Regions from separate parts of the Variovorax nivicola genome, predicted to be linked through region 1. Evidence: predicted binding sites of a transcription regulator. Region 1 holds the regulator's gene; each other region holds the start of a gene.

Region 1 (7,480 bases):
CACAAATAGCCCCTAAGCTTCGCCGCGCGGTGTTTGCCGCCACCATCCACTGCCTCGGGCGCGCCGGACACGGGGGAACTCCCCGCCGCGCGCCGGCTCAGTCTGCCGTAACAACTGGAGAGCTCTTTCAATGAAACGTCGTGACTTTTCGCTGGCCGCCACTTCGCTCGGGCTGCTGTCCCTGGCCGCCAACCCGGCCCACGCCCAGGCGCGTGCACCCAAGGCCGGCACCGAGTACCTGGTGCTCGACAAGCGCGTGCCGGTCGACGCGCCCGCCGGCAAGATCGAGGTGGTCGAGTTCTTCTCGTACAACTGCCCACATTGCAACGACTTCGAGCCGGCGCTGGAAGCCTGGATCAAGACGGTGCCCAAGGAAGTTGCTTTCCGCCGCATCCCGGTGCCTTTCGTGGGCAACGACGTCGAAGCCAAGCAGCGCCTGTACTACGCGCTCGAAGCCATGGGCAAGGTCGACGAATATCAGCCGAAGGTGTTCAACGCGATCCACGCGCAGCGCCAGAACGTGAACGGCGACGCCAACATCATTGCCTGGGCCACCGCCAACGGCCTGGACGGCGCCAAGTTCAAGGAAACCTTCACTTCCTTCGGCGTGGCCAGCAAGGCCAAGCGCGCCTCGCAAATGACCGACGCCTACAAGGTGGCTGGCGTGCCGGCAATGGCCGTGGCCGGCCGCTGGTATGTGGACGGCGAAACCGCCGGCAACATGACCAAAGTGCTTCAGGTCGTGAACTATCTGATCGGCGAAGCGAAGAAGGGCTGACCCCCCAAGATCGCGGCCCGGCGGAGCCGGTTCCGCGGTGTTCCCGGAAGGAATCCAGGAAGAAAGTCAAGCCCGCATCGGCGGGCTTTTTCATCTGTGCGTGCGGGGCTGACGCAATCAGCCGCATACAATGCCGAGCAAGTTTCGTGCCTCTATGACATTGCACTCTCACCCCACCACTCCCTTCCTCCGTCGCATCGGCCGCTTGGCCGCCGGCGCGCTGTTGCTGGCCGGCCTTGCCTCGGGCGCCCTGGCCGAGACCGCCGACCGCACCAAGCCGATGAACATCGAGTCGGACTCGATGCGCTACGACGACCTGAAGCAGACCAGCGTGTTCACCGGTAACGTGCTCGTTACGAAGGGCACGATCATCATCCGCGGCGCGCGCATGGACGTACGCCAGGACCCCGAGGGCTACCAGTACGGCGTGGTCACGGCGGCACCGGGCAAGCGGGCCTACTACAAGCAGAAGCGCAATGCGCCCGACGAGTGGATCGAGGGCGAGTCGGAAGTCATCGAGTACGACAGCCGCGCCGACAACGTCAAGTTCATCCGCAACGCCACCATGCGCCGCCTGCTCGGCGCCACGCCGAACGACGAGAGCCAGGGCGCGTTGATCGTCTACGACCAGAGCAACGACACCTACACGGTCAACGGTTCCACCGTGCCGCCGAACACCGCCGTCAACGCGTCCACCCCGGGCGGGCGCGTCAAGACCATCCTGACCCCCAAGGCCGCCACCGCACCGGCGGCCGGTGCTTCGGCTCCGGCCGGCGCGAAGGCGCCGCCGCCAGCGCCCACGCCGGCACCAGGCAAGGGCCTGCGCCAGAGCACCACGCTCAGTGACCAGGGAGAAACCCGCAAGTGATCGAAACCGCTGGAACGCAGGACGCCAACGGCGCACCGGGCAGCCGCCTGGTCGCGCGCGGCCTGAAGAAGAGCTACGGCAGCCGCACGGTCGTGAAAGACGTCTCGCTCGACGTGCAAAAGGGCGAAGTCGTCGGGTTGCTCGGGCCGAACGGCGCGGGCAAGACCACCTCGTTCTACATGATCGTGGGGCTGGTGCGCGCCGACGCGGGCGACATCACCATCGACGGCGAGCCCATCGCCCACATGCCGATCCACCGCCGCGCCCGCATGGGCCTGAGCTACCTGCCGCAGGAAGCCTCGATCTTCCGCAAGCTCACGGTCGAGGAAAACGTGCGCGCCGTGCTCGAGCTCCAGATGGAGCCCGACGCGAACGGCAAGATGGCGCCGTTGTCGAAGCAGCACATGGACGAGCGCCTGGCCGAGCTGCTGGCCGACCTGCGCGTCGACCACCTGCGCGATTCGCCGGCGCTTGCGCTGTCGGGCGGCGAGCGCCGCCGCGTCGAAATTGCGCGCGCGCTGGCTACGCAGCCACGCTTCATCCTGCTGGACGAGCCCTTCGCCGGCATCGACCCGATCGCGGTGATCGAAATCCAGCGGATCATCAGTTTCCTGAAGGAGCGCGGCATCGGCGTGCTCATCACTGACCACAACGTGCGTGAAACGCTGGGCATCTGCGATCACGCGTTCATCATCAGCGACGGGCATGTGCTGGCACAAGGCACACCCTCGGAGATCGTCGACAACGCCGAAGTACGCAGGGTGTACTTGGGCGAACACTTCCGCATGTAAGGGCGGGAGCGGTTCCCATGAAGCAAGGGCTATCCCTTCGCGTCTCGCAGCATCTGGCGCTGACGCCGCAGCTGCAGCAGTCGATCAGGCTGCTCCAACTCTCCACGCTCGAACTGAGCCAGGAGGTGGAGCAGATGCTCGACGAGAACCCGTTCCTCGAGCGCACCGCGGAAGAAGCGGCGCGCGAGGAGTTCGGGCTCGACACGGCCGATGCCCCGGTACCGCGCGATGACGGCGGTGATAGCGGCGACGGCGAGAGCGACTTCGCTTCGCCCGCCGCCAGCGCGTCCACTGCTTCCACCGAAACCAGCACCACCACCACGGCCGACACCGACGGCCCCGCCGCCGAAATCGCCGAGCGCGAGCCCGACTGGGAAGGCGACGGCACCGTCGACATGGCGCCCGACGACAGCGAATGGGGCAGCGACGCGCCTGCGCGCCAGAACAACCTGGGCGACGACGAACGCGCCGACGCCACCGAACTCGCGCGCAGCCAGGAATCGCTGCAGTCCTTCCTGCACCGCCAGGCGCTGAGCCTGCGCCTGAACGAAAACGACAGCGCCGCGCTGCGCTTTCTCATCGAATCGCTCAACGACGACGGCTACCTCGAAGACTCGCTGCCCGCGCTGGCCTCGGGCCTGGCCGGCGACGACAACGACCAGTTCGACGACCTCGTGCACCACTTTCAGGTGGCGCTCGGCCTGCTGCAGAGCCTGGAGCCCGCCGGCGTCGGCGCGCGCGACCTAGGCGAATGCCTGGGCATCCAGCTGCGCGCCCTGGCCCGCGAGGACGAGACCGAGCAAGAGGAGCTGGTCCGCAAGATCGCCATTGCCATCTGCAAGCAGCCAATGGAGCTGCTTGCGCGCCGCGACTTCAAGCGCCTGGCCACGCTCACCCGCAGCAATGAGGAACTGGTGCGCTCGGCGCTGCAGATCATTGCGCGGCTCGAGCCCAAGCCGGGCCGGCGCTTCGTGGACGTCGAGCGCAACATCGTCATTCCCGACGTGATCGTCACCAAGACGGGCCGCGGCACCAACGTGAAGTTCCGCGTCATGCTGAACCCCGAGGTCATGCCACGCCTGCGCGTGCACGACATCTACGCCGGCGCGCTCAAGTCGCACAAGGGCGAAGGCAGTCAGGCGCTGTCGCAGCGGCTGCAGGAGGCGCGCTGGTTCATCAAGAACATCCAGCAGCGCTTCGACACCATCCTGCGCGTGAGCAACGCCATCGTCGAGCGGCAGAAGAGCTACTTCGTGCACGGCGAACTCGCGATGCGGCCGCTGGTGCTGCGCGAGATTGCCGACGAACTGGGCCTGCACGAATCGACCATCTCGCGCGTGACCACCGCCAAGTACATGGCCACGCCCTTCGGCACGGTCGAGCTCAAGTACTTCTTCGGCTCGGCACTGGGTACCGAGACCGGCGGCAATGCGTCGAGCACCGCGGTGCGCGCGCTGATCAAGCAGTTCGTCAGCTCGGAGAGCATCAAGAAGCCGCTGTCGGACAGCCAGATCTCCGAGATGCTGAAGGAGCAGGGCATCGAGTGCGCGCGCCGCACCGTGGCCAAGTACCGCGAGGCGCTGCGCATCGCGCCCGCCAACCTTCGCAAGGCCCTGTAGAAAGCCACCGATGACCCGTCGCCTGCTGTCGCTTTCGCGTTGTGGGCACTGGGTTTTCGTCATGGCGGCGGTCTTGCTGTTCGCCGGCTGCGCCACATTGCCCGACGAGGCGCCGCGACCGCCCACCAAGGCCATGGCCGTCTCGGCCGACACCGCCCTCGGCAAGATCGCGCTGGCCTCGCAGCCCGACCCCGACCTGAGCGGCTTCCGCCTCATGCCCGGCGGCGACTTCGCCTTCGACACCCGCATCCAGCTGGCCCGCCGCGCGCAGCGCACGCTCGACGTGCAGTACTACCAGATCGAGAACGACGAGACCGGCCGCTACCTGCTGCGCACCCTGCGCGACGCCGCCCAGCGCGGCGTGCGCGTGCGGCTGCTGATGGACGACCTCTACACCGCCGGCGAAGACGAGCTGCTGCTCGGCCTCGCCGCCACGCCCAACGTGGAGCTGCGCCTGTTCAACCCGTTCCCGGCCGGGCGCGGCAGCCTGCTGAAGCGCTTCAGCGCCTCGCTCTTCGACTTCAGCCGCGTCAACCGCCGCATGCACAACAAGCTGTTCATCGCCGACGGCGCGATGGCGGTGGCGGGTGGGCGCAACATCGGCAACCAGTATTTCAGGCGTACCGCGGGCGAGAACTTTCTCGACCTCGACACCTTCGTCACCGGTGCGCTGGTCCCGCGGCTGGGCAGCCTGTTCGACCAGTACTGGAACAGCATCTACGTGCGGCCGATCCAGTCGGTGGTGAGCAGCGACCTGTCGCGCGAGGAGCTGCAGAAGCGCTTCGACGTCGCCACCGGCCCTGACACCACGCCACCGCCGCCGCCGCCCGCGCCCAACGACCTGCTCGGCTACAGCCCGATGGCGGAAGACCTGAACGCCGGTAAGCTCGGCCTGATCTGGGCCACCGCAGAGGCCTACGCCGATTCGCCCGAGCGCGTGATCGGCAAGACCGCCTCCTACGGCGGCGTGCCGTTGCTCGACGTTGACAGCGTGCGCTACAACGTGGTCGAGCAGATGCGCCGCGCGCGCTCCGAGGTGACCATCGTCTCGCCATACTTGATTCCGGGCGCCTCGGGGCTGGAGGTGATGCGCGAGATCCGCGGCCGCAACGTGAAGATCAGCGTGGTCACCAATTCGCTGGCCGCCACCGACGAGCCGCTGGTGCACACGGCCTACCGCCGCTACCGGCCCGACATGCTCAAGCTCGGCGCCGACCTCTATGAGCTGAGCTCCACGCGTACCCGGCGCAGCGTGCGGCTCGGCCTGTTCGGCACCTCGGTGGGCAGGCTGCATGCCAAGTCGGCGGTGATCGACCGGAGCATTCTTTTCGTCGGCTCGATGAATTTCGACCCGCGCTCGGAGACGCACAACACCGAAATCGGCCTCTTCATCCGCAGCCCCGAGATGGCGCAGCAGGCGTTGAAGCTCATCGATGTGCTCAAGCAGCAGGGCGCCTACCGGCTGCGCTTTGCCGAGGGCAGCAGCGAGTCGCGCATCGAATGGGTCAGCGACGACGCCGGCAAGCTCACCGTGCTGACCGAGGAGCCCGACTCCGGCTTCTGGGACCGGACCATGCTCGAGATCCTGGCGCCGCTGACGCCGGAGAGCCTGCTGTAGCTTCGACCCTTCAGTTGCCGCGCACGGCCGACCAGATGAGCCGCAGGCCCAGCAGCCCCATCACGCCGCCGGCGGCCCGGTCGATCCAGACCTTGTAGCGCAGGTAGGCCGAGCGCGGCGCCGCCGAGGACAGCGCCAGCGCCACGATGGCGTACCAGCCCGTCTCGATGCAGAGGATGACCGCCGGCACCGCGAGTGCCAGCACCAGCGGCACCTCGCGCGGCAAAAAGGCCGCGAAGATGCTGGCGTACACCACCGCCGTCTTCGGGTTGCTGACCTGCGTGGCCAGGCCCAGCAGGAAGGCGCGGCCGCTGCGGCCCTGCTGGCGCGGCGAGGCGCCCGTCTCCTGCGTCACGGCAAGCGGCTGGCGCGCGCCGCTCCATATCCGGATGCCCAGGTAGACGAGGTAGGCGCCCCCCAGGCCCTTGATGGCCACGTACAGCGCCGGCACGGCCAGGAACGCCGCCTGCAGCCCGGCCAGCGCGGCGATCGCGAAGACCAGTCCGCCGGCACCCATGCCCAACGCGGCAGCCAGTCCGTCAGCGCGAGAGCTCACGGCGGTGCGAGCCACCATCACGAAACTTGGGCCGGGGCTCATCGCGCCCACAGTCATGGCGCCGGCGATGCCGAGCAGGGAAAGGGTGGTGTCCATCATTCAGTTTCCTTGGTTGTCGCCGAGCGCAGATCGCCCGTCCGCCGCATCACAGGTTCTTCCATTCCTCGACGACGATCTGGAACCGGTCCTCGTAAAGCACTTTGCCGGGATTGCGCGAGCGCAGCATCCGGACAGCGGTGTCATGTTGGATCAGAAGCGCCGCGAGGCTGCGCATCTGCTGGATCGACTCGGTGGCGCCATCCTTGAACCAGGCTACGGCGTTCCTCGACCAACCGGCACTCGAGAACGGAGGGCAGGGCAGATTCGCGTTGAACCACGCATAGATCGCTTCGAGCCGCTCTTCTTCCGCGGCCGTGAGTTCGCCCTTGTCTCGCAGGATGCGGGTCTCGGTGACGAGCCCGCTGAGCTGCCGGTGATCTTCCTCGTCGCCTCCAACCACGAACCGGATGAACATGAGCCCGTGTCACTGCACGTTGACCGCTTCGACCTGCACCAGCAGCTTCACCTTGTTCTCGAAGCCGAAGTTCAGCCCCCAGGTGATGCCCCAGTCGCTGCGCTCCACCGTGGTCTCGAAGTCGCCGCCGCACACCTGGCGGTTGATCAGCGGGCTCAGGTAGCAGTTGAAGCGCACGGCCTTCAGCGTCACCGGCTTGGTCTGGCCCATCAGCGTGAGCGTGCCAGGCACGTCGACCACCTTGCCGCCGCTGAAGTCGATGCGGTCGGCCACGAAGCGGCCGGTTGGAAACTCGGCCACGTTGAAGAAATCCTTGCTCTGCACGTGGCGGTTGAGCAGGTCTACGCCGGTGTTGATGGAGCTGATGTCCATCGTGATGTCGACCTTGCCGCTGGCGCCGGTGCCGTCGATCTGCACCGAACCGTCCTTGGTGCTGAAGCGCCCGCGGTTGGTGGTGGTGCCGTAGTGGCCCATTTCGTACATCACGAAGGTGTGCGTCGGGTCGACCACGTAGTTGGCGTTTTTCACCGGCCCGCCTGCGGGCTTGGCAGCCACGGCCGGTGCGGTGTATTCGGGCTGTTGTGGTTGCTGTTGCGCCGTGGCGCCGGTGAACGCGGCGGCCGACAGGGCCGTGGCGAGAAGGAGCTTTTTCATGGCGTTGGTTGTGTGGGTCATGAAAGAGGAAGGTGAGTGAGGAGAGGGCGGGCCAGACCGGCGGTTCATAGCGGCCCGAGGC
Region 2 (7,480 bases), on a different contig from region 1:
GCTGGTGGTATCGGTCACGCGCATTCCGCCATAGAGCACCCGGCGAATCGCATCCATGCGCGATGTGGCGAGGTAGTTCAGGAAGTCGCCGCTCCAGCGGCTTCCGCCACAGATCTTCTTCTTGGCACCCGTAGCAGCCGCGACAGGCGAGAACTTGTCGTTGCTGTATTCATAGCAGGCGTTGTTGTTGAAGTAGCCGTAGTAGTCGATCTGGTCGGGCTTGTAACCCACGTCGATCACGCCGTCGCCGTTCAGGTCGGAAGCGTCGTTGTAGGCCTCGTAGTAGAGCTTGTGATCGCGCCCCATCACCAGCATGTTCAACGGCGGATTGCTCTCGCTCACGAACAGCGGCGTCTGTGCCAAGGCCGTGTCTCCGCTGTCTTGCGCGGTTGCGAGGTGCTGGCCAAAAAGCAATGCCACTGCGGCCGTAAGCAGGCCGACCGTGTGGAAGATACGAAAGGTTGAGCGGTTTGAACTTGTGGAATGAGCCATTGCAGCCCTCCTCGACTATTTGATGAAGAGATTGACCGTGGAACGCAGGCAGAACGCCAGCGGGCCGCAGGTTTGCACGCTGGTTTCGGCGGTTGCCTGGGCGTTGAGTTCGTAGAACTCCGTGCAGCCGGTGCTTGCGGCTTCGAGGGCGGATGTGGCACTCGAACCCTTGGGACAGACGGTAGAGATGTAGCGTGGATACCAGTAGCCGTAGGGGCCCGCGAAACCGGTGGCTGCAGCCTTGGTGGCAAACGAGGTGTTCAATCCAAGGGGGTCGGCGCGGGCCTCGGAAATGAAGCAGGGCTTGGTGCCGTCATAGGGGCTGGCCGCGCCATCCGCACACTTGGACAGCGAGATGCCGTACTTCTGGATGATGCGCTCACCCTCCCGCAGCGCGCCGTCTGCCGTTTCCTGTAGGCGCTGGCTTTCAAGCATGTTGCCGGCAATGCGCGATTCCAGCGTGACGGTGCGCATGCCAACCACGGCCAGTACCAGCACCAGCAACATCATGATCATCGCGACGAACAGCGCGGCTCCGCGCTGGCGCGCTTGCAGGGAAGAAGGCAAAGAGTGACGTGGCACGCTCATGGCATCAGGTTTCTTAACGTGAGGGAGCCGCTGGCCAGTTGGTAAAGCTGGCCCTTGCTGGCATCGCAGTTGACGCTGGCGCCGCCCGCACCTGCCCAGCGGGTGCACACGGACGACTCCATGCCTCCTGTGACCTTTTCGGCCGTACTCGACAGCAAGACGGCGTAGCGCAGTGAACGGATGACGTCGTCGGCCGCGAGGGTGCCGGTCTTGAACTCCTCGACGCGCCGCTCGGCAAATGAGTCACTGCCCTTGCCGACGCCAAACTCGAAGAGCACGCCGCGCACGCCGACGGCCACTTCCTGCTTGTCTTCGGCCTGATTGCCGGCTTGGCAGGCCAGCGCGCCCTGGGGGGTGAGAAAGTACTTTTCGACGAACAGCCCTGCGCCCAGGGCAGGCGCGGGCGGCGCTTCATAAGCCCCCAGCGCGGCAATGCCCGCCGCAGATCCGGCGCAGTCCTTCTCGTTGTTGTCGCGCGCCTGATAGCGGATGCACAAGGTGCTGGCGTCGATTGCATAGATCGCCTGGCCCACGGCGAACTTGCAGTTGTTGGGATAAGCAGCGCCGTCGGCTGGAAAGGCCTCATCCATGGCCTGCGTCGGGTCGCGCCGATAGCCGGCCTTCGTAAACTCGTTGTCCAAGGTCCCCAGCGCGTAGCGGCTGTTGCCGAGGTTCTCGCTCTGACTGGTGCGGAAACCGAAGTTGCGCAAACCTTCTATGTAGATCGTGGCGGCGATCAGGATGACGAGGAGGCCTATGGCCATTGCCACCATGAGCTCCACCAGCGAAAGGCCCAGCTCGGCCGCTCGAGAGCGGTGAATGACGCTGCCGTGCGTCCGCGGACATGTGTGCGACATAGGCTCAGAGCCTCGATCGCAATGTGTAGGAGCAAAAATCATTGTCGGTTCCATCCAGACATTGGCCTTTCTTGACCGGCCAGGCTACGGTGACCGAGACCACACCGCTTCCCGCAGCATCCAGGCCGACGACGAAGTTGCTCGTGACAAGAGCATCGGACAGCTCGGGCATGAGCTGCTTGGCGCGTGCACCCCAGCAGCCCAGCCGCTTGGCCGGAGTTGCAGTCAACGGCTGGCAATCGTTCGTGGTGACGGTACTCACTTCAGCCCCTGCGGCTTTCGCGTACCCACCCAGATCTGCCTTGGGTGTGCCATTGGCTTGCAGCACGGTAAGCGTGTCGCCGCGCATCGTCTCCATCAATTCGGCTGCGACCATCGACGCCATCTGGCGTCGCTCGGTATCGGTGGTGAATTGGATGGCGCGCACATGCATGCCTGCGGCGCCAAGCAGGCCGACGCTCACCAGCAGGACAGCCATGAGAACCTCGATGAGGCTCAGGCCCGTTTGCCGGGATGACGATGAGGAACGAGGGGCATTCATGGGGAAGAAACCGTGACAAAAATGCCGGGCCTCAAGGGCAGGATTGCCCAGCTGCCACACTTGGCATCAGCCGTACCAAGCCCGCGCGGGTCACGCTGAGGCACTGCACGCGCGTTGCGTTGGTCGCGGAAACTGACACTGTGTAGGAGGTGCTACCGGCGGCAGCAGGTCGGGCCTGGCCCGAGACCTCGAAGATCACGCCGCCGGAAGAACTGGGCTCAACGCTGACAACATCGGACAGCGTGGCGTCGCGCAGCACCTGCGCTCCCACCTTGGCTTCCCACTTCTGCCCCGTCGCGGTGACGGTGCTTTGCGTGCGCTTGTAAACACCCTCTGCACGAGCGAACTGGAACAGGGTCTGCAACTCCTGCGTTGCAGAAGTCACCCGTTGATTGGCGATCATGGTCGTGAACGACGGCATCGCCAGCGCAGCCAAAATAGCCACCAAGGCAACAACGACCATCATCTCGATCAGCGTGAAGCCTTTCTGCCTCTGCGGTGACAAAGTTAGTTTTTTCATTGGGCGCAGGAGCTATCGACCTTGGGTGTCAGAATTAGTTGAACTTCGTTTCCGAAGGTAATGTTTGTACATTCAACTGTTACCGACCTGAAGGCCGCTCGCCTTCCTGGAGCGACCGTTTGTCAGAAATGCAGGCTTCTCATAGCTTTGGCAAGCAGGCGTCCGAGAAGCGCACCGGCTGCAATTAGCAGGTTGGCCCGTCCGGCGTTGCTATAAGTCGATGCAGACTGGCCAACGAAGCCGCGACGCTGAGTAGGCGAGAAATCAACGTCAGTGGCGCAAGGTCGCGCAGACCGCAGAGATTCGAAGCATCGAGGTGACGGACAACATCACTAGCGATGCACCCATGTTGGCAGAGCCGCTGGCGCAGATCCGCTCAGATGGCGGCTGCATTCGATACGTGCCAATGGCGCGTATGTATGTCACCAAAGCATGTCATGAAGCCATCGCAGAGCAAGCGCGCTGCGCTCATTCCGCCCATAAAAATGTCAAGCTCCGGAGTCGGACCTCAGAGTGAATCGACCTTCTCATGGCCGCCTACGGATGGGCCGCATCTTGGAAATTACTGGGCCCAAGAATCCAAGCAAGTTGAATCCAGATCGAATTTCGCGTATCAGAGCCTGATCCCGAATTTTGCTTAGCAGTGTCGTCAGCGTTGGCGCACGTTGCGAAGAAACTCATTCAGGCGATTTTGCCTGTGCCTCCTGGACCGGGACTGGCCGTCCATTACAGCGGGCACGCCGCTGAAACGTACTTGGCATCGATGTTGGCGGCCTTGCAGCTCCAGTATCCATGCAAGTCGCGAGTCCACGTGATGGTTCCTGCTGTTGTTCCCTGCAGTGGAGTTCCTGCGAGATTTCCGAATGTCGCCACGATCGTTGAGGAGACGGTGGTGGACAGGGAGACTTGGGGGACACCGCTGCCCGTCGTTGACCACGTCTCGGCAATCGTCGGCGCTGCGTTGCCTGAGGTCTCCTGGAGGCTTGAACCAGTCGCTTGAGGATCACAGTTGCCGGAAACAGCCGGGTTTCCAACATTCGTCTTGCCGTTCAACAAGCAGGCTTCTACCGCGGATTTGATAGATCCCGATTCGCCTACTACGCGTTGAACTTGCGCCCGGAAGATGTAGGTTGAGTATTGAGGGACAGCAATCGCCGCGAGGATGCCAATGACCGCAACCACAACCATCAATTCGATCAGCATGAAGCCGAGAGCTTTTGTGCTTGAGGTACTCATAAGCAATGTCAAGATTGTTTTGGGTACAAAAAAAGCCGCCCGAAGGCGGCTTCTGATTCAGTAGCGCTGAAATTAAGGAGCAGCGGCAGCGAGCGGGCAAGCCGAGGTCGTGTACTTCGCATCGACGTTCGCGGCAACACAAGTCCAAGTGCCTTCAAGCGAACGGCTCCACGTAATCGTGCCAGGAGTGGTCTTCAGCACAGTTGCTGCGCTGTTGCCGAACGACGCAACAATCGTCGATGCAGCAGTAGCCGACAGGGTCACAGCCGGAACGCCAGAACCTGCGGTTGCCCAGGTCGTGGCAATTGTGGGGGCGGCATTGCCACCGGTCACTTGCAGATTGGAACCAGTAGCTTGCGGATCACAGTTGGTGGCAGTGGTCGGGTTACCGACTGCGACCTTTCCATCAAGCAAGCAAGCCTCGATAGCAGTTTTGAGAGCGCCAGACTCCGAAACGACGCGTTGCACTTGCGACTTAGCAACGTAGGTTTGGTACTGGGGAATCGCGATAGCGGCCAAGATGCCGATGATCGCGACCACGATCATCAGTTCGATAAGGGTAAAGCCGGCCTGTGCGCGGCGGGCGAGAGTACGACGGTTCATGTTTAACTAACTCCAGGTTGGTTGTTACGCCCGGGAACCTGCCCGGAGCGAGGTACCTTCCGCAGCATCTGTGCCACCCGCCCCCAGAGCCTCCCGCTGACCGAACACGTCACTTTTACCCACTTTGGCGTTACATGATGTGACACGATTCGCTTGCAAACGCTACACGCAGTGACAAATTTGTCATGCCAGCGCATCACCCACCGTCAGCAAGTCAGAATCCCATCCGCCTTCAGCCAACGAATATCCCGCTGCGCCAGCCCCGCCACCTGCTCGTCCATCAGCGCCTCGATCTGGCTCATGATCTCGTCGGTTTCAGTGGGCTTGGTGTGGGTGATGTAGATCGGGTATTGCTTCCCCGGCCCGATGTGCGCCAACTCGTCAGCCAGCACCGCAGGCGACAAGTGCAGGCTGCGCTCGGCCAGCGCCTGCTCGCGGCTACTGAAGGCTGTTTCGATTACCAGCATCGCCACGTCGATCGCATTCACCCGCTCCCAGAAGGGCGCGTTGCGCTCGGTGTCCCCGCTGAATACCCAATGGGCGCCGCCTTCGGCCCGCCGCACGGCAAAGCCGCACGCCGGCACCGTATGAACCGCAGGCAGCACCTCGACCAGCTTGGGCTCGCGGCTGCCCAGCGGCAGCAATTGCCCAACCGCGATGACGTGGAAGCTCACGAATGGCGCCTCGAGGCTAGGAATGCTCTCGAAATCCGGCCAGATGACGTTGTTGAACACATGCGCCCGCAGCGCGTCGATGGTGGCCCTCAGCGCATGCACGCGCAGCGGCCGCTTGCGGCGGCTGCCCACGGCGTCGAGCATCAAGGGGAGCGCAGCGATGTGGTCGAGGTGGCTGTGGGTGAGCACGACGTCGTCGATGCGGACCATTTCATCGAGCGTGAGGTCTCCGACCCCCGTGCCCGCATCGACGAGCAGGTCCGTGTCGACCAGGAAAGAGGTGGTGCGGCAGTCTTTGGCGATGGCGCCTGAGCAACCCAGCACACGAACCTGCATTGTGAGAGACCCCTTGTATGTGTCTGTCGTCATTTGGTTTCGAACCGGGTTGCGCCATCCCAATCAGGGTCTTGCGGTCGCAACGCCATCGAGGCTAAACGCTGGGCGTAGAGCTGGTAAAGGACTTTTTTGGCATCTGCGGCGAGCAGGGGGGCCAGCAAGTTTCGGCCCATCGCCCAGTCCTGCCGGCGGTAGGCCGCGAGAACTTCGCTCCAGCGGTCGAGCAGTTGCTGGGTCTGCGCCACCGCCTCGGGTGTGCGTGCGGCCAGAGGCGTAAAAACGGCAACGGCTTGTGCCTTTCCCTTGACGCGCACGCTGTCGAGTTCCTGCCAGATGTAGTCGGGCGCCAGTTCGCGGGTGGCGCCGCTGGCCACGACTTCCACGCCGTAGTGTCCGCTCAGGCCCTCGAGGCGGGATGCGAGGTTGACCGCGTCGCCGACCACGGTATAGCTGCGGCGCGCGGCGGAGCCCATGTCGCCCACGCTCATCAGGCCGCTGTTGATGCCGATGCCCACGCTGATTTCGGGCCGGCCGCTGGCGCGGTGAATGCGGTTGATGTCGTGCACGGCGTCGGCCATGTCGAGCGCGGCCCGTACGGCGAGCGTGGCGTGGTCGGGCGTGTCGATGGGCGCACCCCAGAAGGCCATGACGCAGTCGCCCATGTATTTGTCGATGGTGCCGCGGTGCGCGCTGATGACGTTGGTGAGCCGGCTGAAGACGGTGTTGAGAAAGGCCTGCAGCTCGGCCGGTGCCATCTGCTCCGACAAGCGGGTGAAGTCGCGCATGTCGCAGAACATCACGGTCATGGGCTTGCTCTCGGCGCGCATGCTGTAGCGCCCGGGGTGCGCCATCATCTCGTTGACGAGCTGTGGCGGCACGTAGGTACCGAAGAGCCGCACCAGGCCGCGCCGCGCGCGCGATTCGACGAAATAGCCCCAGCTCATGTTGAACACGAAGGCAAGCGCTGCCATCGCCAGCGCCGACGCCAAGGGCAGCACGAGGCTGTGGCTCGTGTAGAGCCATGCATTGAGGCCGATCAGCGCGGCGATCGTCCCCGCCGCCAGCAGCAGGGCGCGCGGTGCCGACAGCAACGACAGTCCGAAGGCCAGTACGAGCCCCGTCACACCGACAAGCAGCACCTCGTATCCCACCGCGTAGTCGGGCACGGTGAGCAGGCGATGGTCGAGCAGGGCGGAGACGACGTTGGCGTGCACTTCCACACCCGGAAACGCGGCCTCGACGGGCGTAGCGCGCAGATCCTGCAACCCGGGGGCCGTGGCGCCCAGAAGCACGATCTTGTCCTTCAATTCGCCCGGCCTGAGCCGGCCCTCAAGCACGTCGGCAGCGGGCACGTAGCGGAACGATCCGCCATCCGCACCGCCGGGGCCGCGAAACGGCACGTGCATGCTGCCCGTGCCGTCGACCGGAATGCGCAGGCGGCCCACTCTCAGCGATTCGAGTTGCGGCGTGGCACCGCCGGGCGCAAAGGCCGGCTGCACGGGCGGCGATCCGTTCGCGAGGCGGTAGACGGCGAGCCCCAGCGACTCGTAGTAACCCGGCTGCGCCTTGTCGCCCTCGTAGCGGGCGATGAGCGGCACGCTGCGAATGACGCCGTCGCCGTTGGCACCGACCA
Region 3 (7,480 bases), on a different contig from region 1:
CTCGCTGGGCTCGTAGCTCGTGATGCCGGCGAGCGCGCGTGTGTCGAGCAGCTCGCCTTGCAGCGGCTCGCCGTAGAAATCCTTGGTGCCGCCGCCGCGAATGCACAGCGGCGTGGTGTCATCAGCAGCGGTGCGGATGCGCTCGACGATCTGGTGGAGTGCAGTGTCCATCGTCATCAAAACCTTGGCAGGTCGGGATGGGACAGCTTGCCCCCGCGCACCACCTGCTTGCCGTATTCAGCGCAGCGCTGCAGCGTGGGAATCACCTTGCCGGGGTTCAGCATTCCTTCGGGATCGAAGGCGCGCTTGACGCCGAACATCTGCTCGTTCTCCGCGGCGGTGAACTGCACGCACATGCTGTTGAGCTTTTCCACGCCCACGCCATGCTCGCCCGACACGGTACCGCCCATCGCGACGCTGGTCTCCAGGATGTCGGCGCCGAACAGCTCGCAGCGGTGCAGCTCGTCAGGGTCGTTGGCGTCGAACAGCACCAGCGGATGCAGGTTGCCGTCGCCCGCGTGGAACACGTTGCAGCAGCGCAGGTTGTACTTTTTCTCCATCTCCTGGATGGCCAGAAGGATGTCGGCCAGGCGCTTGCGCGGAATGGTCGAGTCGAGGCACATGTAGTCGGGGCTGATGCGGCCCGAGGCGGGGAAGGCGTTCTTGCGCCCGCTCCAGAACTTCATGCGCTCTTCCTCGCTGCTGCTCACCGCGATGGCGGTGGCGCCGCAGCCGCGCAGCACGGCGGTCATGCGGCCGATTTCTTCTTCCACCTCTTCGGGCGTGCCGTCGGATTCGCACAGCAGGATGGCGGCGGCGTCGAGGTCGTAGCCCGCGCGTACGAAGTCTTCGACCGCAGCGGTCATGGGCTTGTCCATCATCTCCAGCCCCGCGGGGATGATGCCGGCCGCGATCACCGCGGCCACTGCGTCGCCCGCTTTGCGCACGTCGTCGAAGCTGGCCATGATGCAGCGCGCCAGCTGCGGCTTGGGCACGAGCTTGACGGTGACTTCGGTGGTCACGGCCAGCATGCCTTCGCTGCCGATGACGAGCGCGAGCAAGTCGAGCCCCGGCGCGTCGAGCGCCTCGCCGCCGAACTCGATGGGCTCGCCTTCGGCAGTGAAGCCGCGCACGCGCAGCACGTTGTGCAGCGTCAGCCCGTACTTCAGGCAGTGCACGCCGCCCGAGTTCTCGGCCACGTTGCCGCCGATGGTGCAGGCGATCTGGCTCGACGGATCGGGCGCGTAGTAGAGGTTGAAGGGCGCGGCCGCTTCGCTGATGGCGAGGTTGCGCACGCCACACTGAACCACGGCCGTGCGGCTCACCGGATCGATCTTCAGGATGCGGTTGAACTTGGCGAGCGACATCGTCACGCCCATGGTGTGCGGCATGGCGCCGCCCGAGAGCCCGGTGCCCGCGCCGCGCGCCACCACGGGCACGCCGAGCTGGTGGCAGGTCTTGAGCACGGCGGCCACTTGTGCCTCGGTTTCGGGCAGGGCCACCACGAGCGGGCGGGCGCGGTAGGCGGTGAGGCCGTCGCACTCGTAGGGGGTGGTGTCTTCTGCGTGCCAGATCAGGGCGTGGGCTGGCAGATGGGCCTGCAGTGCGCGCACTACCTGCGACTGGCGTTCTGTTTTCTGTAGCGAATCGTTTTGTGTGGGGGTGAGCGGCGCGTTCATGCGGCGACCTCTTTTCTTCTGCTCGCGGGATGTCTCTGGTGTTTACCGTACTCTAGCTATTCAGGGTGCGTGCGAATGACACCGGGTACTCCCCTCCGCGAATGTCCCCCGGCCTTCGACCTCCTCCTTTATTTCGCTGCGGGGAGTACCCGGTGCCATTCGCACATGGGCGCAGTCGTTGTGCTGGCCGATCAACGACTCACCTAGTCCTCGAAGAAGCTGACCGGCAACCCGGGCGTATCGACGCGCATCGAGATCACCGTGCCCGAGGCGGGGAGGCGCTCGATCTCGGCGGCAGGCCGGCCCTTGCGGCCGCTGGTGACGAAGAGTGTCTTCAGATCATCACCGCCGAAACAGGGCATGGTCGGGCATTGAACAGGCACGGGAACGGAAGCCACGATCTTGCCTGAAGGTGCAAAGCGCAGCAGTTGCGCGCCTTCGAACATCGCAACCCAGTAGTGGCCCTGCGCGTCGATGGTCGCGCCGTCGGGGCGGCCTTGGTAGCCCAGCGGCGCATCGGGCGTCCAGCCCTCGGGCTTGGCGTCGAACTGGTGGAACACGCGGGCGTGCGAGAGCGAGTTGCCTTCGGCGTCCCAGTCCCACGCGCACACCACGTGCGCAGCGGTGTCGGCCCAGTAGAGGGTGCGGGCATCGGGCGAGAAAGCCAGGCCGTTGGCGGTGGTGGACTCGTTGGCCATCTGCGTCAGCGTGGGCGAGATGTCGGTGTCGGGGCGTGCATCGAAGCAATAGAGCGCGGCGTTGGCGCGGTCCTTGGCTTCGTTGAGCGAACCGCCCCAGAAGCGGCCGAGCGCGTCGCACTTGCCGTCGTTGAAGCGCATGGTGCGCACGTCGTGCTCCACGCGCGCCATTGCGACCAGTTCGCCGCCCCACTCGCGCGCACGGTAGATGCCGTCGCGCAGCGCGATCACGAAGCCGCCGCTGCGCGCGGGCGCCATGCAGCCGGGCTCGGTGGACAGCGGCCATCGCTCGACCTTCGCGTTTGGAGAGCCGATGTCGCCGCGGGTACGCAGCACGGCGCGGCCGGGAATGTCGAGCCAGTAGAGAGCGCGTTCCTGGGGGTGCCAGAACGGCGACTCGCCGAGTTCGCAGAGGCTGTCTTCGAGGGAGGTCCACATGGTGTCGCGATTGTGCCCCCGGCCATCGCGGCAAAGGGCAAAAAAAAGCCCGCTGGCGCCAGAGCGCTTGCGGGCTGAACATCCAAAGGAGACCTCGCTTGAAAAACTCGTTACGAAGAATTGTTCTTGTAAAAGGTGGTGGTGGTGGTCGTTTCAGTGGCGGGGCTGCCCGAAGGCAACCCGGCCAGAGCAGATCAGCGGTTGTAAGCCGTTTCGCCGTGCGACGAGATGTCGAGGCCTTCGCGCTCTTCTTCTTCCGACACACGCAGGCCGAGGGTCAGGTCGGCGATCTTGTAGGCGATGAAGGCAACCACGCCGGACCACACGACGGTGAGCGCCACGCTCTTGACCTGGATCCAGACCTGTGCGCCCATCGCGAAGGTGTCGGGCGTTGCGCCGCCGGTGCCGCCGAGGCCCTTGGCCGCGAACACGCCGGTCAGGATGGCACCCAGGATACCGCCCACGCCGTGCACGCCGAACACGTCGAACGCGTCGTCGGCACCGAGCATGCGCTTCAGGCCGCCCACGCCCCACAGGCAGATCAGGCCGGCCAGCAGGCCCAGCACGATCGAACCCATCGGGCCGATGAAACCGGCGGCAGGCGTGACGGCCACGAGGCCGGCAACGGCACCGGACGCAGCGCCCAGCATCGAGGCCTTGCCCTTGTGCAGGCTTTCACCCAGGATCCACGACAGTGCCGCGGCAGCGGTGGCGAGCACCGTGTTGATGAAGGCCAGGCCAGCAACGGCGTTGGCAGCACCAGCCGAGCCGGCGTTGAAGCCGAACCAGCCGACCCACAGCAGCGAAGCGCCGACCATGGTGAGCGTGAGCGAGTGAGGCGTGAACGCTTCCTTGCCGTAGCCGACGCGCTTGCCGACCATGTAGGCACCAACCAGGCCGGCCACACCGGCGTTGATGTGCACCACAGTGCCGCCTGCGAAGTCGAGTGCGCCGTCCTTGCCCAGCAGGCCGCCGCCCCACACGATGTGGGCGATCGGCACGTAGCTGAAGGTGAACCACAGCACCGAGAACAGCAGCACGGCCGAGAACTTGGCACGCTCTGCGAACGCGCCGACGATCAGCGCCACGGTGATGGCCGCGAAGGTGCCCTGGAAGGCGACGAACACGTATTCGGGAATCGTGGTCAGCGCACCGAAGGTCTCCTGCGTGATGCCCTTCATGAAGATCTTGTCGAATCCTCCGAAGAAGTTGCCGTCACCAGAGAAGGCCAGGCTGTAGCCGTAGATGGCCCACAGGATGCTGATCAGCGAGAAGATCACGAAGACCTGCATCAGCACCGACAGCATGTTCTTCGAGCGGCCCAGGCCGCCATAGAACAGCGCGAGGCCGGGAATGGTCATCAGGATCACGAGAAGCGTCGAAGTCAGCATCCAGGCGGTGTCGCCGGAGTCGATCTTCGGGGCGGGTGCGGCGGCAGGCGCCGCGGGAGCTGCGTCGGCGGCGGCAGCCGGGGCGGCTGCAGCAGCGGGCGCGGCCGCGGGGGCCGATGCCGACGCGGCCGGTGCTTCGGCCGTGGCCGCAGCGGGGGTTTGCGCGAAGCCGGCAGTACCGGCAGCCAACACGCTCAAGCCGAGCGCAAGAGAGACAAGCAGTTTTTTCATAATCGTTGTTCTTTCGGGCCTGGACTCGATCAGAGGGCTTCGCGGCCCGTTTCGCCGGTGCGGATGCGCACGACTTGTTCGAGGTTGTAGACAAAGATCTTGCCGTCGCCGATCTTGCCGGTGCGTGCCGCGCCTTCGACGGCCTCGATCACGCGATCGACCAGGTCGTCGGAGACGGCCGCTTCGATCTTGACCTTGGGCAGGAAGTCGACCACGTACTCCGCGCCGCGGTAGAGCTCGGTGTGGCCCTTCTGGCGACCGAAGCCCTTGACCTCCGTGACGGTAATCCCCTGCACGCCGATGGCCGACAGTGCTTCGCGCACCTCATCGAGCTTGAACGGTTTGATGATGGCTGTGACCAGCTTCATGAGTTTTCTCCTTCGGATGGAAATGGAATGGTGCGGCAGCTTGGGCCGCACCTCGTTGTTGTATGGATCAGAGCGTCTTCGTCAGCGTAAGGATGAAGCGCGCCTTGTTCGGCGAGTAGGTCGTCTGGCCGAAGGTGCCGAAGCCCAGGTCGACGCCCGGGTTGGCCACCGCGAGGTACGAGCTCTTCTTGTTGGCGCCCTGCACCGAGCCGGTCAGCGACAGGCCGTTGCCGAAGTCGTAGCTCGCACCGACGTTGTAGTCGACATAGCTCTTGTAGCCCAGGCTGCGGATGTCGCTGGACATGTTCGTGTAGCCCACGGCCGCCTTCAGCGTGACCTTGGGCACGATTTCCTTGCTGTACGACAGGTTCAGGTAGCCGGTGTTGGTGCCCTTCAGGCCCGAGCCGGCCTTGTTGCCCGCGTAGCCGAAGTAGTCCTTGGACACGGTGTGCGAGTACTTGGCGGTAAACGAACCGAGGGTTTCGTTGGCGTAGGTGCCCGCAACGTACAGCTCGGTGGTGTTGCCCGCGGAGTTGCCCGGGTAGATGTAGGTGAGTGCGCCGACGTCCATGTCCAGCGGGCCGGCCTTGAACTTGTAGCCGCCGTAGATGTCGCTCTCGATGCTGTTGCCCTTGAGCCAGTTGACGCTGGAGTTCCAGTTACCAACGTAGAAGCCGCTGTCGCCGAAGGCGTAGTCCAGGCCGCCCTGGATGGCGGGCTTGAAGCCCTTGGTCTTGGCGTAGTCGTTCTTGCCGATCATGTCCTGATCCTGGCCACGGAACTTGTAGTTCGTGGTGAGGGACACGTTGCCCGTGAGATTCGGGGCGGGAGCGGCTGCCGGTGCTGCTGCGGCATCCGTCGTTGCTGTCTGCGCCAAGGCTGCGCCCGAAGCGGTCAATGCAGCGGCCAGAACGATCAGCGCCTGGGCGGCGGTACGGTGCGTCATCAGGGAACTCCTCGCAAGTGTGTTGTTGGACCTGTGGGGCTCAAAGCAGGGAGCGTGCCAAACTGCACGAATACCGGTCATAACCACCCTCGCCCCTGCCTTGGTTGAGAGCCAAATCGTTACAACGTCTGTTGCGAGTGGTTGCAGTTGTCTGGTGCGCCGCACCACCGCGGGTATGTCAAAGATGGGCGCACCATCTTGGGGAGAGGGAGAAGAATGGGATTGTCTTTGGTGCAGAGCCGCGCCTTGCTGGGCCTGGAAGCGGCCAGTGTCACTGTCGAGGTGCATCTGGCGAACGGTTTGCCCAGCTTCACGCTGGTCGGGCTGGTGGAAACCGAGGTCAAGGAGGCGCGCGAACGGGTTCGCTCGGCGCTCCAGAACGCGGGGCTGGAGTTTCCAAATAACAAGCGCATCAGATGTAGTCAAGAGACTTTCAATCAAAGTGAGTCAGATAGCCGTAGCTGCCAGGCTCATCTCATTGCGCTTTTGACGTGTGGGCCATGCAGCACGGAGGCGCCGAATTTCTCTGTGCGAGCCGCCCAGTTGAATCGGTCTGACTGATTTTTTTATTTCTTCAGGCCCCTGCCAGGCCGCCGGAGGCCCCCCCGGTTGAGCGATGTACTCATGTTCAACCTTGTGCACACACAAAACTCCAAAGAAGCTCTCGGAGTTCGCTCATCACAATCAACTGCCGTCAGGCACCGAAGTAGGTCCTCCGGCTTGAGTTGCATCCGGCGAATCCATGACGCGCGACAAGCTCGCTTGAATGGCCTCGATATAGGTCATGCGCCCGTCGATCACACTCTCGCAATCCGAAAGAAATTCTGCGGTCGGCCTATGGCCCTCAATGCGAGTGTTCGCGAGAGCCTGGGTTATCGCGAATCGACGCTCTGCCTTCGTGCTCATATTCGTTTCCCCTGGTTTCGACAGACTCGCACCTTTTTAGGGCTAGAGCACTGCACGATCATTCCCAAAGTCTTTCCAGCGTAGCGTCTTGCTAACGTTGCTCAGGGAGATCTTTTCATCTTGGGGATCAATGAACGGGCCACGATCGGTTTCAAACAGCCAGCTGATTTGTCCCTGCTTGTCGACTGCGCAGCACTCCCACAGCGCATCACATCGAGCCAGTGTGGGCATACCGTCAATGGTCATATAGCCCGGTAGAAGGACGTGCACTCGGGACTGTGCCCATTGCCCGCTCAGCACGATTCCGCATGCGTCGGCCGCGCGGGTGGCCAGGTAGCAGTTCCAGCGACCTCGCTCCACGATAGAAGAGGTGGACGGACGCACCTTGACGAGCCAAAGCGGAACCTCAAAGACCTGCTCGACAAGATGGAAATGCTGAACTCCGGGCGCTATGGCGCTGAGCGCGGAGTTGACGAGCTCGAACTGCTCTTGAACGCGAAACATAGGGCCTCTCGCTTTTTGTGGAAGATCGTCCGTGGTTTAATCGTACGCATGGCAGGACCATTTTGTCCATGCCTGTCCCCTCGCCCAAACACGCGCTGGATCCTGCGCTCGTGGCGCTTGGGATGGCTATCCGTTCGACACGTAAAGCACGGGGCATCTCCCAGGAAGAGCTCGCGCATCGCAGCCACGTTGAGCGCTCCTACATGAGCAGCATCGAGCGAGGGCTGCAAAATCCTGGTGTGATGACGATAGTTCAAATTGCAGCAGGAATCGGGATATCTGTTGCCGAATTGACCGCTGAGGCCAGGCTCTAGTTCTT
Region 4 (7,480 bases), on a different contig from region 1:
GCCCCGGCGACATCCTGCTCGCGCACCTGGGCATCTGGTCGCGCAAGGACCCGTGGGCGCCGGCCAACCTCGAGCCGCTGATCATCGGGCTCAAAGCCAAGGGCTTCTGCTTCCAGACGCTGCGCCAGCACCCGGACTTCCGCGCCTGGATCGCGTCCCACCCCTGAACGAGTTTCCGCCGTGATCGATTGGCTGACAGACGCTTTTTCCGCCGTGCAGGGCTGGTTTTTCGAGGCCGCCGTGCAGCCGCTGGTCTACGCCATCGGCCTGGGCGGCTGGACCGAAGACGCCTTCGACGCCACCGGCTGGCTGCTGGTCGGCGTCATCCAGATCCTGGTGCTGTTGGCGATCATCGGGCCGCTGCAGCGCTGGCGCTCGGTGGAGCCGGTGGTCGACCGCCACGCGATCCGCATCGATGTGCTCTACACGCTGATCCACCGCCTCGGCCTGTTCCGGCTGGCGATCTTCTTCACGCTGCAGCCCTTCTTCGACGACGCGATGGGCAGCCTGCGCACGGCGGGGTGGGGCACCTTCCATCTCGATGAGGTGTGGCCCGGCGTGACCGACGTGCCGGTGGTCGCCTTCGCCATCTATCTTGTGGTGCTCGACTTCGTCGGCTACTGGATTCACCGCGGCCAGCACCAGTTCAACTGGTGGTGGGGCCTGCACTCGCTGCATCACTCGCAGCGACAGATGACCATGTGGAGCGACGACCGCAACCACCTGCTCGACGACATCGTCCACGACACGCTGATCGTCATCGTGGCGCAGCTGATTGGCGTCGCGCCGGGGCAGTTCATCGCCTTCGTCGCCTTCACGCAGCTCAGCGAAAGCCTGCAGCACGCCAACCTGCGGCTGAGCTTCGGCGCCATCGGCGAGCGGCTGTGGATCAGCCCGCGTTTCCACCGGCTGCACCACAGCATCGGGCTGGGGCACGAATCGAACGGCAGGAGCACGCTCGGCGGCCACAACTTCGGCGTGCTGCTGCCGTGGTGGGACATGCTGTTTCGCACCGCCAACTTCGAGAACCGCTACGACCCGACCGGCATCCGCGACCAGGTCGAAGCTGATGCCGATGGCCGCGTGCGCGAATACGGGCGCGGTTTCTGGGCCCAGCAGTGGCTCGGCCTGAAGCGAATGGTCGGTCGCGGTTGAGGGGCTCCGGCCCCTGAACGGCTCGTCCGAGGCGTTATCCTCGCTGCTCAATGCGCCTGCTCCTCGACTCCTTCTGGCGCGCGGTCGCCTATTGCATGCTGCCGCGCGTGATCGTGCTGTCGCTGCTCCCTTTGGGGTTGATGGTGGTGCTGGCCGCGGGGCTCGGTTATTTCTACTGGGACTCCGCCGTGACCTGGACACGCGGCGCGCTCGACGCCTGGCCGCTGCTGTCGAGCTTCTGGGCCTGGATCGGCCGTCTTTTCTCGGGTGACGTCACTTCTGCGCTGGCATCCCTGGTCGTGGTGTTCGCCGCCACGCCGCTGATCGTGGTGGTTTGCCTGCTGATCGTGGCCGGCTTCATGGCGCCTGCGCTGACCAAGCTCGTGGGCGAGCGGCGCTTTCCCTCGCTCGAACAGAAAAAGGGCGCTTCGTTCCTCGGCAGCGTTGCGCGTTCGCTCGGCGTCACCATCCTGGCGCTGATCGCCCTCGTGGTGTCGATGCCGCTGTGGCTCATTCCGCCGCTGGTGCTGATCCTGCCGCCGCTGATCTGGGGCTGGCTCACCTACCGCGTGATGAGCTTCGATGCGCTGGCCGAGCACGCCAGCCCCGAGGAGCGCGCCGCGCTGCTGCGCGCGCACCGGTTGCCGCTGCTGTGCATCGGCGTGCTGTGCGGCTATCTGGGCGCAGCGCCCAGCATCGTCTGGGCATCGGGCCTGCTGTTCGCCGCCGCCTTCTTCGTGCTGGTGCCGATCGCCATCTGGATTTACACACTGGTCTTCGCCTTCTCGGCGCTCTGGTTCGCTCACTACTGCCTCGACGCGCTCGCGCAGCTGCGTGCCCAGCGCGCGGTGGCCGAGGCATCGGCCGCCAACGGCACAACACCGGCCCTCGAGGCCGAGCAAGCCAGCAAGGCCGCTCTTTCCCAATGGGGTTCACCATGACACGCGCATTCGGTCTCATCGTCGTCGGCGACGAGATCCTTTCCGGCAAGCGGGCCGACAAGCACATGGCCAAGGTCATCGAGCTGCTCGCCGCGCGCGGCCTGCAGCTCAGCTGGGCCGAGTACGTGGGCGACGAGCCCGCGCGCATCACGGCCGCGCTGGCGCGCGCCTTCGCCTCGGGCGACATCGTCTTCTCGACCGGCGGCATCGGCGCCACGCCCGACGACCACACCCGCCAGTGCGCTGCCAAGGCGCTGGGCGTGCCGCTGGCGCTGCACCCCGAGGCCGAGCTGCTGATCCGCGAGCGCATGCAGGACACCGCGCGCGAGCAGGGCGTGCCCTACGAGCCAGACCGGTCCGACAACGTGCACCGGCTCAACATGGGCGTGTTTCCGCAGGGCGCTACGCTCATCTACAACCCGTACAACAAGATCCCGGGTTTCAGCTTCGGTGACGTGCACTTCGTGCCGGGCTTTCCGGTCATGGCCTGGCCGATGATCGAGTCTGTGCTCGACGGCCGTTACGTCGAACTGTTTACCTGCAACGCCGTCGCCGAGAAGTCCGTGATCGTTTTCGGTGCCATGGAAGCCACGCTGACGCCGCTCATGCAGGCCATCGAGGCCACCCACGCCGGCATCAAGGTGTTCAGCCTGCCCAGCGTCGATCACCCCGAATACGGCCGCCACATCGAGCTGGGCGTCAAGGGCGACCCCGGCCGGCTCGATGCCGCCTATGTCCAGCTGATCGAAGGGTTGCACACCTTTGATGCCAAGCTTGGTCCAGAATTGGTGCGTTAACGTTGAACGCACCAATTTGGTGAAATTCCGCTTTCATTTGGGGTTTGCGGCGGCCACTAAAGCCTCATCGAGTGAGGTGACAATGGCACAGAAACTGCATCCCTCGTCCCTGTATTCCTAACCACCATCCAACTCAGGAGAAACTGATGGCAAAGACCGTCGCCGATGTACTCAAGCTCGTCAAGGAAAACGAGGTCAAGTTCGTCGACTTCCGCTTCACCGACACCCGTGGCAAAGAGCAGCACGTGACCGTGCCGGTCTCGGCATTCGATGAAGACAAATTCACCTCGGGCCACGCATTCGACGGCTCGTCCATCGCCGGCTGGAAGGGGATCGAAGCTTCGGACATGCAGCTCATGCCCGACCCGAACACCGCCAACATCGACCCCTTCTTCGAAGAAACGACGCTGATCCTGACCTGCGACGTGATCGACCCCGCCGACGGCAAGGCCTACGAGCGCGATCCGCGTTCGCTCGCCAAGCGCGCCGAGGCGTACATGAAGGCCTCTGGCCTGGGCGACACCGCCTTCTTCGGTCCGGAACCCGAATTCTTCGTGTTCGACGGCGTCCGCTGGAAGAACGACATGTCGGGCTGCTTCGTGAAGATCGACTCCGAAGAAGCCTCGTGGAACACCGACAAGGAATACGAGCACGGCAACACCGGCCATCGTCCGGCAGTCAAGGGCGGCTATTTCCCGGTTCCCCCGGTCGACAGCTTCCAGGACATGCGCTCGGAAATGTGCCTGGTGCTCGAATCGCTCGGCATCCCGGTCGAAGTGCATCACCATGAAGTGGCCAATGCTGGCCAGATGGAACTCGGCACCAAGTTCAGCACGCTGGTCCAGCGCGCCGACTGGGTCCAGCTGCAGAAGTACGTGATCCACAACGTGGCCCACGCCTACGGCAAGACCGCCACCTTCATGCCCAAGCCCATCGTCGGCGACAACGGTTCCGGCATGCACGTGCACCAGTCGGTCTGGAAGGACGGCAAGAACCTGTTCGCCGGCGACGGCTATGCAGGCCTCTCGGACTTCGCCCTGCACTACATCGGCGGCATCATCAAGCACGCCCGTGCCCTGAATGCCATCACGAACCCCGGCACCAACAGCTACAAGCGCCTGGTGCCCGGCTTCGAAGCCCCGGTGAAGCTGGCCTACTCGGCCAAGAACCGCTCGGCCTCGATCCGCATCCCGTTCGTGGCCAACCCGAAGGGCCGCCGCGTCGAAGCGCGCTTCCCCGATCCGCTGATGAACCCGTACCTCGGCTTCGCCGCGCTGCTGATGGCCGGTCTTGACGGCGTGGAAAACAAGATCCATCCGGGCGAAGCCGCCAGCAAGGACCTGTACCACCTGCCGCCGGAAGAAGACGCGCTGATCCCGACCGTCTGCCACAGCCTCGACCAGGCCCTGGAATACCTGGACAAGGACCGTGCGTTCCTGACCAAGGGCGGCGTGTTCACCGATGCCTACATCGACGCGTACATCGATCTGAAGATGCAGGAAGTCACGCGCTTCCGCATGGCGACCCATCCGGTCGAGTTCGACATGTACTACTCGCTGTAATCGCGAGAAGTACAGCCTCACCAATCCATTGGCGGGGATGTAATGAAAAAGGACGGCCACGGCCGTCCTTTTTCAATGGAGTGGAACATCTTGTCACTGGTGGCATCGAATTGCACGAAAATGCACCTTTGTCGCCGCCCTCCACCGATACACATGAAGACTGCTTCTCTCATTTTCCTGGCCGGTTCATTGATCGCGCTTCCGGCGCTCGCGCAGGAGCGCGTCTGGCGTTGCGGCAACGAGTACACCAACAACGCCACCATCGCGCAGCAAAAGGGCTGCAAGGTCATGGAAGGCGGCAACGTCACGGTCGTGCAAGGCACCAAGTCTTCGGGCGGTGGCTCCGCGTCGTCCGGCGGCTCCTCCGCGGCGCGTGCACCGGCGGGCAGCCCGCGCGTCGAAGGCGTCGACCAGCGTGCCCGTGACGGCGAGGCCCGCTCTGTGCTCGAGTCCGAGCTCAAGAAGGCCGAGGCGCGCCAGGCCGAGCTGCAGAAGGAATACAACAACGGCGAGCCCGAGAAGCAGGGCAGCGAAGGCCGCAACTACCAGAAGTACCTGGACCGCGTCGCCGAAATGAAGGCCGAGCTGGCGCGCAACGAGAGCGACATCGCCGGCATCCGCCGTGAAATCGCCCGTCTGCCGAACAAGCAGCAGCCGCAGTAGTCATGGTGTTCGGGAAGAAGGCGACCGGCGCCAATCCGCGCTTCCAGTCCTTCGACCTGCTGTCCACGCTGATCGCGGTGGTCAACAGCAACGGCTCCGTGCTGTTTGCCAACGCAGGCCTCGAAGACGCACTGGGCACCTCGCGCCGCACCCTCGAAGGTTCGCAGTTCGGCGCATGCTTTCATGAGCCGCAGGTGCTGCGCACGGCCATCGACGGCGCGAGCAGCAACGACTTTGCAACGCTGCGCTACGAAGCCTTCCTGCGCCGCGTCAACCACGAGCTGATGCCCGTGCAGGTCACGCTCGCGCAGGGCGACAAGAAGGGCGAACTCATCATCGAGATGTCGCCGCTCGAGCAGCAGGTGCGGCAAGACCGCGAAGAGCGCCTCATCGACCAGGCGCAGGCCAACAAGGAACTCATCCGCAATCTCGCGCACGAGATCAAGAACCCGCTCGGCGGCATCCGCGGCGCGGCGCAGTTGCTGCAGATGGAGGTCGAATCGCGCGACCTCATCGAATACACCCAGGTCATCATCCACGAGGCCGACCGGCTGCAGACGCTGGTCGACCGGCTATTGGCGCCGCACCGCCGCCCGCACGTGGTGGGCGACGTCAACATCCACGAGGTGTGCGAGCGCGTGCGCTCGGTCATCCTCGCGGAGTTTCCGCGCGACCTGCACATCGAGCGCGATTTCGACGTGTCCATCCCCGAGTTCCGCGGCGACCGCGAGCAGCTCATCCAGGCCACGCTCAACATCACGCACAACGCGGCGCAGGCCCTGACCGAGCGCCGCGCGGCCGGCGACGCGCAGATCACTTTCAAGACGCGCATAGCCCGCCAGGTGATCTTCAACAAGCAGTGGTATCGACTGGCACTGGAATTGCATGTAATCGACAATGGACCGGGTGTGCCGGACACGATCAAGGACCGTATCTTCTATCCGCTGGTGTCGGGCAGGGAAGGCGGGACAGGGCTGGGATTGACGCTCGCGCAAACTTTTGTGCAACAGCATCACGGCGTGATCGAGTGCGACAGCGTCCCGGGCCGAACCGATTTCAAGATATTGATACCGCTGCCCTAGCGCAGCCACCGGCAACAGAGGAGATGCATGAAGCCGATCTGGATAGTTGATGACGACCAATCGATTCGCTTCGTGCTCGAGAAGGCTCTATTGCGCGAAGACCTGCCCACGCGCAGTTTCACCAACACGCGCGAGGTGCTCGCCGCACTCGAACAGGCCGCCGACGACGATCAGCAAGGTCCCCAGGTTCTGGTGAGCGACATCCGCATGCCCGGCGGTTCCGGGCTCGACCTGCTCGACAAGATCAAGGCCAAGCACCCCGGCCTGCCCGTCATCATCATGACGGCCTTCTCCGACCTCGACAGCGCCGTCTCGGCCTTCCAGGGCGGTGCCTTCGAATACCTGCCCAAGCCCTTCGACCTGCCGCGCGCGGTCGAGCTCATCCGCCGCGCCGTCGATGAAAGCCAGCGCGAGGAAGTCGCCGAAGAACGCATGGTCGCCGCGCCCGAAATGCTCGGCCAGGCGCCTGCAATGCAGGATGTGTTCCGTGCCATCGGCCGGCTTTCGCAGAGCAACGTCACGGTGCTCATTACCGGCGAATCGGGCTCGGGCAAGGAACTGGTGGCGCGCGCGCTGCACAAGCACTCGCCGCGCGCCAACGGCCCCTTCGTTGCCATCAACACCGCCGCCATCCCCAAGGACCTGCTGGAGAGCGAACTCTTCGGCCACGAGCGCGGTGCCTTTACCGGCGCGCAGACCATGCGCCGCGGCCGCTTCGAGCAGGCCGAGGGCGGCACGCTCTTCCTTGATGAAATCGGCGACATGCCCTTCGACCTGCAGACGCGCCTGCTGCGCGTGCTGAGCGATGGGCATTTCTACCGCGTGGGCGGCCACAACTCGGTCAAGGCCAACGTGCGCGTCATCGCGGCGACCCACCAGGACCTGGAGCAGCGCGTCAAGCTCGGCGGCTTCCGCGAAGACTTGTTCCACCGCCTCAACGTGATCCGTCTGCGCCTGCCGGCACTGCGCGAACGCGGTGAGGACGTGCCCGCGCTCACGCGCCACTTCCTGCAGGTGAGCGCGCGTCAGCTGGGCGTCGAGCCCAAGCGCATTTCCGATGCGGCGCTGGCCAAGCTCGCGGCCTTCGGCTTCCCGGGCAACGTGCGCCAGCTCGAGAACATCTGCCACTGGCTGACCGTGATGGCGCCGGCCCAGTTGATCGAAGCGAAAGACCTGCCGCCCGAGGTGATGGCCGTCGGTGCAGGCGCTGAGGCCCACCACGTGCCTGAAGCCGTGGCCGCCGCGCCGATCGCAGTGGCCCAGCCCGTGGCGTCGCTGCC

What was found. The regulator sigma-54, encoded in region 1, starts transcription at its own class of promoters, with help from an activator protein. The targets are predictions, from matches to a motif close to TGGCANGNAANCTGCTTT.
Region 2: the regulator sigma-54 is predicted to act here: its motif matches at 4,896-4,913, upstream of ACSFBF_RS18325 (pilin).
Region 3: the regulator sigma-54 is predicted to act here: its motif matches at 5,794-5,811, upstream of ACSFBF_RS25130 (TorF family putative porin).
Region 4: the regulator sigma-54 is predicted to act here: its motif matches at 2,977-2,994, upstream of glnA (type I glutamate--ammonia ligase).

Annotation. Positions count from the first base shown of each region.
Region 1 covers NZ_JBPJZK010000010.1:172,189-179,668, reverse strand. The annotation lists gene ACSFBF_RS30425 (thiol:disulfide interchange protein DsbA/DsbL) at 131-778, shown strand; gene lptA (lipopolysaccharide transport periplasmic protein LptA) at 933-1,646, shown strand; gene lptB (LPS export ABC transporter ATP-binding protein) at 1,643-2,437, shown strand; gene rpoN (RNA polymerase factor sigma-54) at 2,455-4,056, shown strand; gene ACSFBF_RS30405 (phospholipase D family protein) at 4,067-5,674, shown strand; gene ACSFBF_RS30400 (LysE family translocator) at 5,685-6,329, opposite strand; gene ACSFBF_RS30395 (hypothetical protein) at 6,376-6,744, opposite strand; gene ACSFBF_RS30390 (YceI family protein) at 6,754-7,398, opposite strand; gene ACSFBF_RS30385 (YceI family protein) at 7,464-7,480, opposite strand, start outside.
Region 2 covers NZ_JBPJZK010000004.1:341,288-348,767, forward strand. The annotation lists gene ACSFBF_RS18295 (pilus assembly protein) at 1-492, opposite strand, end outside; gene ACSFBF_RS18300 (pilus assembly PilX family protein) at 508-1,080, opposite strand; gene ACSFBF_RS18305 (PilW family protein) at 1,077-1,853, opposite strand; gene pilV (type IV pilus modification protein PilV) at 1,942-2,478, opposite strand; gene ACSFBF_RS18315 (GspH/FimT family pseudopilin) at 2,510-2,998, opposite strand; gene ACSFBF_RS18320 (pilin) at 3,725-4,201, opposite strand; gene ACSFBF_RS18325 (pilin) at 4,307-4,837, opposite strand; gene ACSFBF_RS18330 (3',5'-cyclic-nucleotide phosphodiesterase) at 5,044-5,847, opposite strand; gene ACSFBF_RS18335 (CHASE2 domain-containing protein) at 5,877-7,480, opposite strand, start outside.
Region 3 covers NZ_JBPJZK010000006.1:307,629-315,108, forward strand. The annotation lists gene glcE (glycolate oxidase subunit GlcE) at 1-171, opposite strand, end outside; gene ACSFBF_RS25110 (FAD-linked oxidase C-terminal domain-containing protein) at 177-1,679, opposite strand; gene ACSFBF_RS25115 (SMP-30/gluconolactonase/LRE family protein) at 1,883-2,815, opposite strand; gene ACSFBF_RS25120 (ammonium transporter) at 3,010-4,437, opposite strand; gene glnK (P-II family nitrogen regulator) at 4,467-4,805, opposite strand; gene ACSFBF_RS25130 (TorF family putative porin) at 4,873-5,751, opposite strand; partial or broken gene ACSFBF_RS25135 (magnesium chelatase domain-containing protein) at 5,968-6,165, shown strand; gene ACSFBF_RS25140 (antitoxin VbhA family protein) at 6,436-6,657, opposite strand; gene ACSFBF_RS25145 (hypothetical protein) at 6,700-7,161, opposite strand; gene ACSFBF_RS25150 (helix-turn-helix domain-containing protein) at 7,284-7,475, shown strand.
Region 4 covers NZ_JBPJZK010000005.1:487,511-494,990, forward strand. The annotation lists gene ACSFBF_RS22595 (polysaccharide deacetylase family protein) at 1-167, shown strand, start outside; gene ACSFBF_RS22600 (sterol desaturase family protein) at 181-1,155, shown strand; gene ACSFBF_RS22605 (EI24 domain-containing protein) at 1,206-2,096, shown strand; gene ACSFBF_RS22610 (competence/damage-inducible protein A) at 2,093-2,893, shown strand; gene glnA (type I glutamate--ammonia ligase) at 3,040-4,455, shown strand; gene ACSFBF_RS22620 (hypothetical protein) at 4,609-5,118, shown strand; gene glnL (nitrogen regulation protein NR(II)) at 5,121-6,200, shown strand; gene ntrC (nitrogen regulation protein NR(I)) at 6,228-7,480, shown strand, end outside.